Regions from separate parts of the Martelella soudanensis genome, predicted to be linked through region 2. Evidence: predicted binding sites of a transcription regulator. Region 2 holds the regulator's gene; the other holds the start of a gene.
What was found. Region 2 encodes LexA, which represses DNA repair genes until DNA is damaged. Its sites were predicted from a motif close to TGTTCNNNNTGTGTTCNG; they were not measured.
Positions count from the first base shown of each region.

Region 1: HQ843_RS13180 (glycosyl transferase) is a predicted target of LexA. The motif match lies at 4,165-4,182, and genes of this name have one in related genera.

Region 1 is NZ_CP054861.1:2,767,262-2,774,385, reverse strand. Features, by position in the region: gene HQ843_RS13200 (polyprenyl synthetase family protein) at 1-252, shown strand, start outside; gene HQ843_RS13195 (tetratricopeptide repeat protein) at 335-2,140, shown strand; gene HQ843_RS13190 (4-(cytidine 5'-diphospho)-2-C-methyl-D-erythritol kinase) at 2,137-3,036, shown strand; gene moaB (molybdenum cofactor biosynthesis protein B) at 3,033-3,566, shown strand; gene HQ843_RS13180 (glycosyl transferase) at 3,573-4,094, opposite strand; gene HQ843_RS13175 (PA0069 family radical SAM protein) at 4,277-5,389, shown strand; gene HQ843_RS13170 (ribonuclease HII) at 5,519-6,175, shown strand; tRNA gene HQ843_RS13165 (tRNA-Pro) at 6,226-6,302, opposite strand; gene iolB (5-deoxy-glucuronate isomerase) at 6,491-7,124, opposite strand, start outside.
Region 2 is NZ_CP054861.1:4,019,428-4,026,551, forward strand. Features, by position in the region: gene HQ843_RS19305 (acetyl-CoA acetyltransferase) at 1-273, shown strand, start outside; gene HQ843_RS19310 (3-hydroxyacyl-CoA dehydrogenase NAD-binding domain-containing protein) at 288-2,345, shown strand; gene HQ843_RS19315 (TRAP transporter large permease) at 2,435-3,721, opposite strand; gene HQ843_RS19320 (TRAP transporter small permease) at 3,725-4,240, opposite strand; gene HQ843_RS19325 (TRAP transporter substrate-binding protein) at 4,403-5,440, opposite strand; gene lexA (transcriptional repressor LexA) at 5,821-6,528, shown strand; gene HQ843_RS19335 (ComEC/Rec2 family competence protein) at 6,482-7,124, opposite strand, start outside.

The sequences.
Region 1 (7,124 bases), 1.3 Mb from region 2:
CTGGCCTATCAGCGCGGAGATGATGGCGAAAAGACATTCTGGCGCAACGCCATCGAAGGCGGCGAAAATGACGACGCCGCCCTCGAAAAAGCCCGATTCCTCCTCGAAAAGCATGGGGCGCTCGCCGATTCTGTCGATCGCGCCCTGTTCTATGGCGAGGCCGCGCGCGAAGCGCTGTCGGGTCTGCCGCGCTCCACCGGCCGGCACGCCCTTGAGGAAGTGATCGATTTCTGCATCGCGCGGATCAACTGACCGACGCGCACCCGCCCGGACTGCCAATGCCGGACCGTCAACGCCCGATCGTCAATGCCCGATCGTCAATGAAAGAGAGCGGATGACCAGCCTGAACAAACGTCGCCTGAGAACCATGCTTTTTGCCGCGGCGCTCGCTTTGCCAGTGTCGGCGGGGCCGATGACGGCAAGCGCCAGGGACGCGACGGTGACCGACCCCGTCTATGATGCCCAGGGCGCGTTGAGCTTTGCCGGAGCGCTCCTGGCCGGCCAGACTGCTGCGATGGACAATGACCTGGAACGCGCGATCGCCTATTTCCGCCGCGCGCTGCAGCATGAACCTTATGACACCGGCACCAACAACCAGCTGTTCGTCACCCTGATCTTCAACGGCGATCTGAAGGCGGCCGAAGCGCAGGCGGACAAGACATCGGACGAGCCGCAACTCGTGCCGCTACGCGATCTGGCGCTCGGGCTCGCAGCCCTTCAGGACGGACGATACGAAGAGGCGATACCCCGCTTCGAAGCCTATGGCGGCGCCCCGCTCAACGACCTGATCTCCGGCCTGCTGGTGGCCTGGACGCTCTACGGCGAGGGCAAGACGGACGAGGCGCTGAAGGCAGTTGACGCGCTTTCCGGCCCGCCCTGGTACGATCTTTTCACCAATTACAACGCCGGCGCGATCGCCGCCGCCTCCGGCAATACCGCCAAGGCGCGCAGCTATTTCAACGATGCCCTGCTCGATCGCGAAGGCGGGGCGACCTCGCCCGATACGATGCTGAAGACCGTCATCGGCCTTGCCGCGATCGAAGCAGAGGCCGGCAATACCCGCAAGGCGCTCGATACGGTTTCTACCGCGGAGACCTATGGCCTCAACCCGGCCATTCTCGACCCGGTTCGCGAGCGCATCGAGGCCGGCGATCCGATCCAGGCGCTGCCGAAAACCGCTGCCGAGGGCGCCGGCAGCGTCCTTTTTCAACTTGCCGCGGCTCTCAACCAGGGCGGCAGCGACGATATCGTTTCGCTCTATCTGGCGCTCGCCGAAGCGCTGACGCCGGATGATACCGATGTGCTTTACCTGCGAGGCGTGGTTGCCGCAGCCAACGACAAGCCGGAACGCGCGCTCGGCTATTTTTCCCGCATACCCGAGGATGCCCCGCAATATCGCCTCACCGAGTTGCAGCAAGGCCTCGCGCTTGCCGGCCTCGACCGCCTTGATGAGGCGCGCGCCCATCTGACCGCCCTGATCGAGGAAGCGCCGGACGACCGCCGGGCCTATCTGGCGCTTTCCGGCGTCTATTCGGAACAGAAGGATTTTCAGGCGATGGCCGATATCCTGGATCAGGCGGTGGCGCGTATCGGCCCGGTCGCATCACCCGAGGACTGGGGCATTTTCTACCGCCGGGCCATCGCCTATGAGCGGTTGAAGCAATGGGACAAGGCCGAACCCGATTTCAAACGGGCGCTCGAGCTTTATCCGAACCAGCCGCAGGTGCTGAACTATCTCGGTTATTCCTGGATCGATCAGGGCATCAATCTCGAGGAAGGCCTCGACCTGATCCAGCAGGCCGTCGATCAACGCCCCGATGACGGCTATATCGTCGATTCGCTCGGCTGGGCCTATTTCCGGCTCGGGCGCTACAATGACGCCGTGCGCGAACTGGAACGCGCGGTGATACTCGATACCGGCGACCCGACGATCAACGACCATCTGGGCGATGCCTACTGGCAGGTCGGGCGCAAGCTCGAGGCGATCTACCAGTGGAAGAAGGCGCTTTCCGACGAGCCGCCGGCCGATCTGGTGCCCGAGATCGAGGACAAGATCGCCAACGGACTGACGATCGAAAGCGACGACACTCCGCTCGCCAGGGCGGCCGAGGGAGACGGAGACGCCGTCAAGACGCCGTGACCACGGCTTGCGGCGCGGCCTTGCAAGCCGAGGCCCGCGCCAAGATCAACCTGGCGCTTCATGTCACCGGCAGGCGCGGCGATGGCTATCACCTGCTCGACACGCTGGTGACCTTTGCGGACTTCGGCGACCGGCTGACCTTCACCGAGGCTGAAGCCGACCGTTTCACGCTGTCCGGCCGGTTTGCCGACAGCGTGCCGCGCGGCGACGATCCTGAAAGCGGCAATCTCGTGCTCAGGGCCCGCAACCTGCTGCGGACCCATGCCGAGGCTGAGGGGCTTTCGCCGGGGCCTGTCCATATCCATCTGGAAAAACGCCTGCCGCCGGCTTCCGGCATCGGCGGCGGCTCGGCGGATGCCGCCGCGACCCTGCGCGGCCTCGCAAGCCTGTGGCGCCTGCCCGGCGACATCCCGTCGCCACTCGCGCTTTCGCTCGGCGCCGACGTACCGATGTGTCTTGCCGGAGAACCACTCCTTGCCCGCGGGATCGGCGACGTAATAACGCCGGCGGCGGGCTTTCCAACGCTTTTCCTCGTGCTTGCGAACCCGCTGCGGCAGGTGGCGACGCCTGCCGTTTTCAAGGCGCTCGAACATCGCGACAATCCGCCGGTTCTTGCCGGCGACATGCCGCAAAGCGCCGATGACTGGCTTGACCTCATCAGGGGCGCGCGCAACGATCTGCAAATTCCCGCAAGCCGGATCGCGCCGGTGATCCACGCCGTCACCGATGCGCTGGCGGCGACCGGGGCGGATCTCGTGCGCATGTCGGGTTCCGGGGCAACCTGTTTCGGCCTCTACCCCGACCTCGCAAGCGCCGAAATTGCGGCGCGCAGCCTCGCGACGGCTTTTCCCGACTGGTTCGTCGCCGCCACGCTCGCCTCAGGAGATACCGCATGAACGACCGCCCTTTCATTCCCGTGCGCTTTGCCGTGCTCACCGTGTCCGACAGCCGCAGCCTCGCCGACGATCGCTCCGGCGACACGCTGGCCGCGCGGATCGAGGCTGCCGGGCATGTTCTGGCCGCCCGGCGGATTGTCGGCGACGACCGGGCAGCGATTGCCGAGACCGTGAAAGCCTGGAGCGCGGATGACGGGATCGATGTGGTGGTGACCACCGGCGGAACCGGCTTTACCGGGCGCGATCTGACGCCGGAAGCGATCGAACCGCTGTTCGACAAGCGGATGGACGGCTTTTCGGCGATCTTTCACAGGATTTCGTTCGAGAAGATCGGAACCTCGACGGTCCAGTCGCGTGCAACCGCGGGCCTTGTCGGGCGAACCTTCGTGTTCGTGCTGCCGGGCTCGCCGGGCGCCTGCAAGGACGGCTGGGACGGGATCATCGCCCAGCAGTTCGACTATCGCCACATGCCCTGCAATTTAGTGGAAATCATGCCCCGGCTCGACGAGCATCTGAAGCGGACCTCGTAGCCCGGTTCACGCGCTCCGAATCATCGCCCATGCAGGGATGATTTCGCAGGAAAGCCGCCGCGTCATCTGCCGGCGGGCGAGCAGAAACGGCGAGCCACCGCCGGCGGCGGCTTTTTCCAGCGCCATGGACCTCGGCAGCAGCACACCGACTTCCAGCTGGCATTGCCGGGTGAAAAGCCGTTGCCAGAGCGAACGGCGATGCCTTTTCGAGCGCGAGAACCGCGCCGGCCTGTTTTCGAGCGCGATATGCTCCGACACCGTCTCCACCCAGCCGGAAAGCGGCCGCGCGCCGGGCTCGAGCACGAGAACCCAGTCACCGCGAAGCTGACCTATGACCTCGGGCAGGTCCCACGTCCTCATGAACCGGCAGCCGGCCGCATCCGCCACGCGCTCGACGCCCTCGCCGGAGCCGTGTTCGAGAACGATGACATCGCTGACAAGCCCCTCAACGGCACCCGTCACCAGCGCCGAGAGCGTATATGCAAGCTCGGCGTCCTGATTTCTGCTTTCGATCAGCACACTTATCATGCCGCTATCTAGGCAACTTCAACGGCGCTTGCCAAGAGCGAAGGCCCGTATTGGTAGAAGGAACAGTAAATGTTCTTGCTTTGTTCCTGAAGTTGCCCTATATTTCCCGAGTGCTGTTGCCAATGGGCAAGAAGACCCACCGGCAAATCAGACGGGAGATGATCATGGAAGACGCATTCGATATGGACATCGCCGGCTTCACGCCGCCGCCGTCCCGTCATTTCGAGCCGGTCGATCATGGTCGCCGGCGGGGCCGCGCGGCGACCGCGAACCCGTCCGGCCGGTTCGAGCCGGTAAGCCGCGAGCGCTTTGACGACGGCTGGCATCTTGAGGAAGACCTGCCGGCATTCGCCACCGAGGTGCAGGTCGAAAAGGTGAAATCGATCATCACCCGCAATACCTCGCCGGACGTGCCGTTCGAACGCTCGATCAATCCCTATCGCGGCTGCGAACACGGCTGCATCTATTGCTTTGCGCGGCCGACCCACAGCTTCATGGGGCTGTCCGCCGGGCTTGATTTCGAAACCCGGCTGTTTGCCAAGCCGGATGCGCCCCGCCAGCTTGCCCGTGAGCTTTCCAGACCCGGTTATCACGCGAAAACCATCGCGATCGGCACCAATACCGATCCCTATCAGCCGGTGGAGAAGGAATGGCGGATCATGCGCCAGGTGCTGGAAGTGCTCGCCGACGCCAACCACCCGGTGTCCATCACCACCAAATCCGCGCTGATCCTGCGCGATCTCGATATCCTGTCGCTTATGGCGGAAAAGCATCTGGTCAAGGTTTCGATGTCGGTGACCACGCTCGACCGCAAGCTTGCCCGCAGCATGGAACCGCGCGCCGCCACGCCGCCGCGCCGGCTGGAGACGATCCGCGCACTTGCCGGGGCCGGCATACCCGTCGGCATTTCGGTAGCACCTATCATTCCGGTGCTGACCGATCACGAGCTTGAACGGATCCTCGACAGCGGCGCTGCCGCGGGCGCGACCGAGGCGAGCTATATCCTGCTCAGGCTGCCGCTCGAAGTCGCGCCGCTGTTCAAGGACTGGCTGCTGGAGCACCACCCCGACCGCTATCGCCACGTGATGAGCCTGATCCGCTCGATGCGCGGCGGCAAGGATTATGACGCCGAATTCGGCAAGCGGATGAAGGGGAGCGGACCTTATGCCTGGCAGATCGCCCGCCGCTTCGAAATTGCCGTCAAGCGGCTGAAGCTCGCGCGCCGCAGCACGGCGCTCAGGGAAGACCTGTTTGCGCCGCCCGATGGCGGCGGCGCCCAGCTCAACCTGTTCTGATTTCCTTTCCGGCCGGGAGAGCCCTTGGACCCGGCCGAAGAAGTCCCCTTCAATGCCGCACATGAGCAGTTCGCAGAATTGCTCCGAAGGGGACTTGCGGGAGATCGGAAGGCGGTGTGAAATGACAGCATGTCATCCGCGCTCCCTTCCGATTCTCCCGCTCTTTTCGACCTGCCCCCGGCCATGCCCGATTTTTCGCTGGAAATCGCGGCGCGCCGGAGAGGGTTCTGGCCGGTTGCCGGCTGTGACGAGGCAGGACGCGGCCCGCTTGCCGGCCCCGTGGTGGCGGCCGCCGTGATCCTCGATCCGGAGAATATTCCCGCCGGCCTCAACGATTCGAAAAAATTGTCTGCGAAGGCCCGCAACGCCCTGTTCGAGCAGATATTCGATTCTGCGCTGGTGTCGGTCGCCTCCAGCAGTCCTGCCCGGATCGATCGCATCAACATTCTGAGAGCATCCCTCGATGCGATGCGCCGCGCCGTGCTGGGCCTTGCGCTGCCGCCGGCGATCGTGCTTGCCGACGGTCGCGATCAGCCGCCGGGAATCCCGTGCCGCGCCGAAGCGGTGATCAAGGGCGACGCCCGTTCGCTTTCGATTGCCGCCGCCTCGATCATCGCCAAGGTCACCCGCGACCGGATGATGGAACAGGCCGCGACCATCTATCCCGCCTATGGCTTTGCCGGCCATGTCGGCTATGGCACCGCGATCCACCGCGCCGCGATCATCGACGCCGGCCCCTGCCCGCTTCACCGCATGAGCTTCCGCCCTCTGCGCCAGGTCGAATAGCAGCCTCAGCGCCGCATATATTTTTTTTGAATTTTCTCGGGAAATTGCGATGGTCGGAGTGGCAAGATTCGAACTTGCGACCCCCTCGTCCCGAACGAGGTGCGCTACCAGGCTGCGCTACACTCCGTGACCAGCGGCTGCTCTATAAAACAGCCTGCATGCTTCGGCAAGCGCCCCGCGACATTTTTTTCCGCGAGGCCCGAGGTTATGAACCGCCGGGGGGCTCGAGCACTGAAGGCGGCGGCGCGATTTGGCGATTCTCGTAGGAAAAGCGCGCCCCAAACCCTCTGTTCCCCCTCCCCGGAAGGCTTGAAATCAGGAGGTTTTGGCGTCCCTTTGATAAATCCAGTCGTGATCCGGGTGGTTCTCGAATCGCCACTTGCGCAGCGGCCCGGCCATGACGTTGAGATAATAGAGTTCGTAGCCATAGGGTGCGCCGCAGGGGTGGTGTCCCTTGGGCACCAGAACCACATCGCCATCCGCGACCGCCATGGTCTCGTCCAGCGAACCGTCCTCGGTGAACACCCGCTGGAAGGCGAAGCCCTGGGCCGGGTTCAGGCGGTGGTAATAGCTTTCCTCCAGATAGGTCATCTCGGGGAAACGATCCTCGTCATGGCGGTGCGGGGGATAGGAGGACCAGTTGCCGGCCGGCGTGAACACCTCCGTCACCAGCAGGCTATCGGCGACATCGCGCTCTTCCATGGCGATCGGATAGATATAGCGGGTGTTCGCGTCCTTGCCGCGTTCGGTCAGCGTGATGCCTTCCGGGCCGATCACCTGCGCCGTGCGGCCGGGCTTTGCCGGTGCTGTACAGACCGCGAGCGTGCAGTCGGTCGTGGCGGTCGCCGACCATTCGGAACCCGCCGGGATATAGACGCAATGCGGCGGCAGGCGCTCGAACACGCTCATGCGCTCGCCGAGCTCGCCAAAATTCTCCTCGCCCGCCGCA
Region 2 (7,124 bases):
GGTTTCTGCCGTAAGGGCGAAGGCGGCGCCTTCGTCTCCGGCGGACGCATCGCCCCCGGTGGATCTCTGCCGGTCAACACCAATGGCGGCGGCCTGTCCTTCTGCCATCCGGGCATGTACGGCGTGTTCACGCTGATCGAGGCCACGCGCCAGCTGCGCGGGGCGGCGGGAGACCGTCAGGTGGCGGGCGCTGAAACGGCGCTCTGCCATGGAAACGGGATCACGCTGTCGCATCAGGCAACAGCCGTTCTGGGCACAGAAGCCACACTTTGAGGAAGGGACGGAACATGACAGAACCTCTGATCGAACGGGAAACACGCGGGCAGATCGGCATCATCCGCATGCAGCGCCCGCCCGTGAATGCGCTCGGGCACGGCCTGCGCGTTGCCATTGCCGAGGCGCACCGCGACTTTGAAGCCGATCCGGCCATCCTCGCCACGGTGATCACCGGCTCCGGCCGTTTCTTTTCCGCCGGCGCCGACATCACCGAATTCGACACCGGCCGGCGGCAGCCTTATCTTACCGAACTGATCGCCCGGTTCGAAGCGGGCGAAAAGCCGGTCATTGCCATCGTCAACGGCATCGCCTTCGGCGGCGGTTTCGAACTGATACTGGGCGGCGACTATATCTACGCCCTGCCCGCGGCGAAATTCGCCTTCCCGGAAATCAAGCTCGGCAACATGCCCGGCGCGGGCGGCACGCAGAAACTGCCGCGCCTGATCGGCGGACCGAAGGCGCTGGAGGTGATTCTGACCGGCGACGCCTTCACCGCGAGGCAAGCGCTGGCGCTGGGCGTCGTCGAGGCGATCGCCGATGACGAGGCGGCAGCGCTCGCCCTCGTGGAAAAGGCGGTCGCCGATGGGTTGCCGCGCCGGCGCATCCGCGATCTTGCGATGGCCGGATCGCCTGACGAGCTCGATGCCGTGGCAGCCGGACATCTCAAGCGCGCCCGTGGCGCGCCCGCCCCGGCAAAGGCGCTCGAGGCCGTGCGCAAGGCCTATTCCACGCCGATCGACGAGGCGCTCGTGTGGGAGCGCGATACCTTCCTCGCCCTCAATGTCTCGCCGGAGGCGCGGGCGGCGCGCCACCTGTTCTTCGCCGAGCGCGAGGCCCGCAAGGTCACCGACCTGCCCGCCGACACCGCCAGACGGCCGATTGCCTCGGCCGGCGTAATCGGCGCCGGTACGATGGGGCGCGGCATCGCCATGTGCTTCGCCAATGCCGGCATTCTGGTGACGCTTGTCGAGCAGGATGAAACCCGCCTCAACCAGGCGCTCGCGAGCGTTCGCGCCACCTATGAGGCGGCCCGCGACAAGGGCAGGCTTTCGGCAGAGGCGGTCGAGACCCGGCTGAAGCTGATGTCCGGCGCGGTCGATCTCCCGGCCCTTGCAAATGCGGATGTGGTGGTCGAGGCCGTGTTCGAGACGATGGACGTCAAGCGCGCGGTCTTCGCCCGCCTCGACGCCGTCTGCAAGCCGGGCGCGATCCTTGCCACCAACACCTCGACGCTGGATGTCGACACAATCGCCGCCGCGACCGGCAGGCCTCAGGATGTGATCGGGATGCACTTCTTCAGCCCCGCCCACATCATGAAGCTGCTCGAGGTCGTTCGCGGCGACAAGACCGCGCCGGACGTTGTCGCCACCGCCATGGACCTCGGCCGGAAGCTCGGCAAGATCGCCGTCCTGGTGGGCGTGTGCGACGGCTTTGCCGGCAACCGCATGTTCATCAATTTCAACCGCGAGGCCCAGATCCTGATCGAGGAAGGCGCCCTGCCCTGGCAGATCGACGCCGTCTTCACCGATTGGGGCCTTGCCATGGGCCCGCTTTCCGTCATGGATCTCGCCGGCCTCGACATCGGCTACCACATCCGCAAGGCGCGCGGGCCGCAAACGCCCTATCCCTTCACCACGGCCGACCGTCTGGCCGAAGCAGGACGCCTCGGCCAGAAGACCGGACGCGGCTGGTATGCCTATCGCGAAGGCGCGCGGCGCGGCGAGCCGGATCCCGAGGTCGAGGCGCTGATCCTTTCCGTTTCACGCGAGAAAGGCATCACCCGGCGCGAAATCCCGAACGAGGAGATCCTGCATCGCTGCCTCTGGCAGCTGGTCAATACCGGCTACCAGATCGTCGAGGAAGGCATCGCCCAGCGCGTCAGCGATCTCGACGTCATCTTCGTCAACGGCTACGGCTTTCCACGCACGCGCGGCGGGCCGATGTTCTTCGCCCAGGAGACGGGGCTCGACCGCGTCGCGGCCGATATCGTCCGCTACCACAAGGAGATCGGCCCGCACTGGAAGCCTTCCGCGCATCTTCTCGAGCGCGCACGCGCCGTCAAAGCCTGAAAGCCCGGCTCAGTCGACAACAATGCTTCAATGCACAACGGCCGCTCTCCCGGGCGGCCGTTGTTTCGTTTGCGTCCGGCGTTGGCGGTTCAGGCGTAACCGAACAATCGCGGGAAGAACATCGTCAGCGCGGGCACATAGGTGATCAGCAACAGCACCACGATTTCCGCCGCGATGAAAGGCAGGATGGCCCGACTGATCTTCGTCAGCGAGACGTTGGAGACCCCGGAAGCCGCAAACAGCACCAGCCCGAAGGGCGGCGTCGCCAGACCGATGGTCAGGTTGGTGCAGGTGATCAGGCCGAAATGGATCGGGTCGACGCCGTAATTATAGGCGATTGGCGCCAGAAGCGGACCGAGCACGATGATCGCGAAGCCCATGTCCAGAAACATGCCGATGATCAGAAATATGACATTGACCAGAAGCAGGAAGACAAGCTTGTCATCCGTGATCGAGACGAAGGCCAGGGTGACGTGTTCAACGAGATTGAAATAGGTCACCAGCCAGCTGAAGGATTTCGCACAGGCCATGAGAAACATGATCATGGCGGTCGTCTTGACCGTGTGGGACAGGATCGGAACGATATCGGAAAGCTTGAGCTGGCGGTAAAACAGGAAGCCGATCGCCAGGCCGTACATCACCGCGACCGCCGAAGCCTGCGTCGGACTGAAGAAGCCGCCGAGAATGCCGCCCATGATGATGACCGGCAACAGCAGCGCCGGCATCCCCCTGAACAGGGCCAGGAGCAGACCGACGACGCCAACGAAGGGCGTTCTTTCGCCATAGCCTCTGCGGACGGCAAAGAAATAGGCTGTGATCATCAGGGCGATGGCGATCAGCACGCCCGGCAGCATGCCGGCGAGAAACAGGCCCGCGACCGACACGTTCATCACCGACGCATAGATCAGCATCGGAATGCTGGGCGGGATGATCGGGCCGATAACGGAGCTCGCTGCCGTCACCGCGGCGCTGTAGTCCTCGCCGTAGCCGTTCTTTTTCATCGCCGGGACCATGATGCTGCCGACAGCGACGGTATCGGAAACCGCCGATCCGGTGATGCCCGCGAAAAACATGCTGGCGACGATATTGGTATGCGCCAGGCCGCCGCGGATCCACCCCACCAGCGACGACGACAGCGTCATCAGCCTGTCGGTGATCCCGGCGCGGTTCATGATCTCGCCGGCCATGATGAAGAACGGGATGGCCAGCAAAAGCATGTTTTCCGTGCTGGTGAACATGCGTTGGGGAATTTGCAGGAACAGACGCGGGTCGCCGATGTCGACATAGACGAAGATCGTCATGAGGACGAGACACATCGCAATCGGAACGCCGAGCAGAAGCATCGGCACGAAACTGCCAAAAATAATCGCGATCAAGGGTCACACTCCGACGTTTTGTGCGTCGGCCGCCGTCTTCCTCGGATCGGGAAGCGCCGCGGCGACACTGAACAATCCCAGCAGCACGCCGCCGACGGGAACCGAAAGGTAATAGTAATAGAGGCTGATGCCGAGATAGAGCGACTTCTGGTACTTGCCGACGAACAGCGCCATCTTGTAGCCGAAATAGACCATGACGAAGACGACCACGAGGGCCAGCAGCATGTAGATCACCCTGAGCACGGTCTTCAGAAACGGCCCGACCAGTTCGTAGACAAACTCCACCCCGATATGGCCGCCATGACGCGCGATGACCCCGGCGCCGACAAAGGTAAGCCAGGCAAAGAACAGATTGCTGATTTCCTCCGACCAGACCGGAGAATTCCCCACAAGCTGGTTCACGATGATTTCATAGGCGGTACTGAGAAACAGCAGACCGGCCAGCGTGATGGCAATCGCCATGCACAGCTTTTCCAGTCCGTCCATCAGGACCTGATATCCAACGAGCAGCTTTTTCATTCCGACGATCTCCCTGCCACCACGGTCCGGCGCGCATGCGAACCCTGCCCCGCGGCGCGTTCGCATGCGTCCGGCTTGACGAAGCGGGCGAGCAAGCAATGCTCGGCGGACAGCCGTCCGCCAGAGCCGTTCTCGAATGCCCGCCCCGTTCGCGTCCGCGGCTTAGCGCTGGGTTTCAGCTTCCTTGGTGGCGGCGAGAATGCGATCGACCCATTCCTGGCCGTCGGGACCCATCTGCCTCAGAACCATGTCGACATAGGGTTTCTGGGAAAGTTCGCGGAATTCGGCGAGCTCTGCCTTGGTCGGGTAGTAGAAGACCGCGCCTTCCTTCTCCATCGCGCTCTGGATAACCAGCGAGGAAAGGAGGGACTGGGCATTTCCGACGCGATTGCAGAGGTCCCCTGCCCGCAGGATCAGAGTCTGGTTTTCAGGCGACAGCGACTGGAAGAACTCCTCGTTGATGAGAACCGGGTGCAGATTGTAGCTGTGCCGGGTCACGGTGACATAGGGGTTCACTTCATAGAGCTTTGACGAATACATCGAATAGAGCTCGGTATCGTGGCCTGCGGCCATGCCCGACTGCAGGGCGGTGTAGAGTTCGTTCCAGCTGATCGTAACGGTATTGGCGCCCCAGGCGCGGAACATCGCCAGCAGTCCCGGATTTTCCGGCACGCGCATCTTCATGCCCTTCATGTCGGCGACGCTGTGGATCGGCTTGTCCGCGTAGATATTGCGGAAACCGGCGCCTTCCGGCCAGGCCAGAACACGAAGTCCGGTCTTTTCAAGGACGGTTTCGGCAAGCGCATCGCCGAAGGGACCATCCATGACCTGCCAGGCCGTCAGACTGTCCGGGAAAACATATGGTATCTGCGTGACGGCCATTTCCGACACGAACGGCACAAGGATCGACGTATAGGCGCCGACCATCTGGATCACGCCGGTTTGCGCCGATTCAACCATCGCACGGGCGCCGCCGAGCGCTCCGTCCGGATAGACGTCAAGCGCAAGCTCGCCTTCGGAAGCGACGTCGAGATACTCCTTCATCGCGACAACGCAAGCCGTTCGCCCGGCGCCCGGCAGATGCAGGTCCGCCTCGGAACTGTGGCCGATCTTGATGACGATCGGCTCGGCGCTGGCAGCGCTGACCGTCGCACTAACCGTCATCGCCGCACCGAGCGCGAGTGCTGCAAATTTCTTCATGTAATTCCTCCCCGTCCCGTTTCCTCCTGATGGGCGGCGGCCCGCTTCGCCCTCCCGGCGTCTTGGCCACCATGCGCGACCTGGGACAAAAGGTCACTTTTGAAACTCTATTTTAAAAATCTTATGTTGTCGACAGCCTTGCAATCAAACCACGCACCAGAAATATCGAAAGCCCCAGGCGATGCGGGAGAACGACGAGCAGAATTTCGTTAAATGGGGGCCATGGCAAAACGCATGCGAGCGGACGCATTGTGTGGCGACAGGAGGCGCGAATTTCCGCGCGAGCCCGTTATTTTTGCCCCACTCCGGTTGCACTTGCGGAACACAGTAGGAACATGTATATTCGTTCTGGATTTGTTTCGAAGGACCAGGGGCAGGAAATGCTGACACGCAAACAACAGGAATTGCTGTTTTTCATTCATGAACGGATGAAAGAGACGGGCATTCCGCCCTCCTTCGATGAGATGAAGGAAGCGCTCGACCTCGCGTCGAAATCGGGCATTCACCGGTTGATCACGGCACTGGAGGAACGCGGTTTCATCCGTCGGCTTCCCAACCGCGCCCGGGCGCTAGAAATCCTGCGCATGCCGGACAGCACGATGGGTCAGCCGCCGCGCCGGGGTTTTTCGCCAAGCGTGATCGAAGGCTCCCTCGGCAAGAAACAGGAAGAGCCCAAGGCGCCGGTCGGCAACAATGACAGCGGCTCGACCGGCATACCGGTCATGGGGCGGATTGCTGCCGGCGTGCCGATTTCGGCCATTCAGGAAAACACCCATCAGATCACAGTGCCGGCGGAAATGCTTGGCGCGGGAGAACATTACGCGCTTGAGGTTCAGGGTGATTCGATGATCGACGCCGGGATCTTCGACGGCGATACCGTAATCATCCGCAATATCTCCACCGCCTCCCCCGGCGATATTGTCGTTGCGCTCGTCAATGACGAGGAAGCGACCCTGAAGCGGTTCCGCCGCAAGGGCGCATCGATCGCGCTGGAAGCGGCCAATCCGGCTTACGAGACCCGCATTTTCGCCGCAAGCCAGGTCAAGGTTCAGGGCAAGCTGGTCGGTCTGATCCGCCGCTACCACTGAAGGTAAGCGTCTCCGGAACCGTGATCACCGGCAGATATTCTCCGGAACGCCAGTCGTAGAGCCGGTGTCTGTTCCAAGGGCGATCGAGCGCTGTGACCGAGGTTTTGAGCGAAACGCTTGTCGGCCCGCACGAGGGCTGGCGGGCCTTTCTGGAGACAGCCTGGGGTGCGGTCCCCGCAGTGGCATCGCCGACTGTCACGGAGGCCGCAGCGCTTCGGTGACGTGCTTCCGCAGGCTCATTGTCCGCGTGCCAGGCTGTGTTTTGAGGCGACGCTGATGTGCCGCTGTCCGGGCGTTCGCGCGCAACCTCCGGCGACAGCGTGAATTGAAACGCGCCGCGCTGCCGGCGCATTGCCGGGGTGATGAGATAGGCGCCGGAGCGGCAGGTCTGAAAGCCGGGACGGTATCGACTGACGACGATATCGGCATTATCGCAGGCAAGTCCGGTGAAGGCCGGTCGTTCGACCGTCATGATTCGAAGCCCCGTAAAGACCGCATAGCACCATGCATCGTCCTCGCATCGGAAGATGCCGGGCCTCCGTTCGGCCTCGGCGATCGTTTTGAGTAACGTTTCGGCGGCTTGGGCCATATCCGGC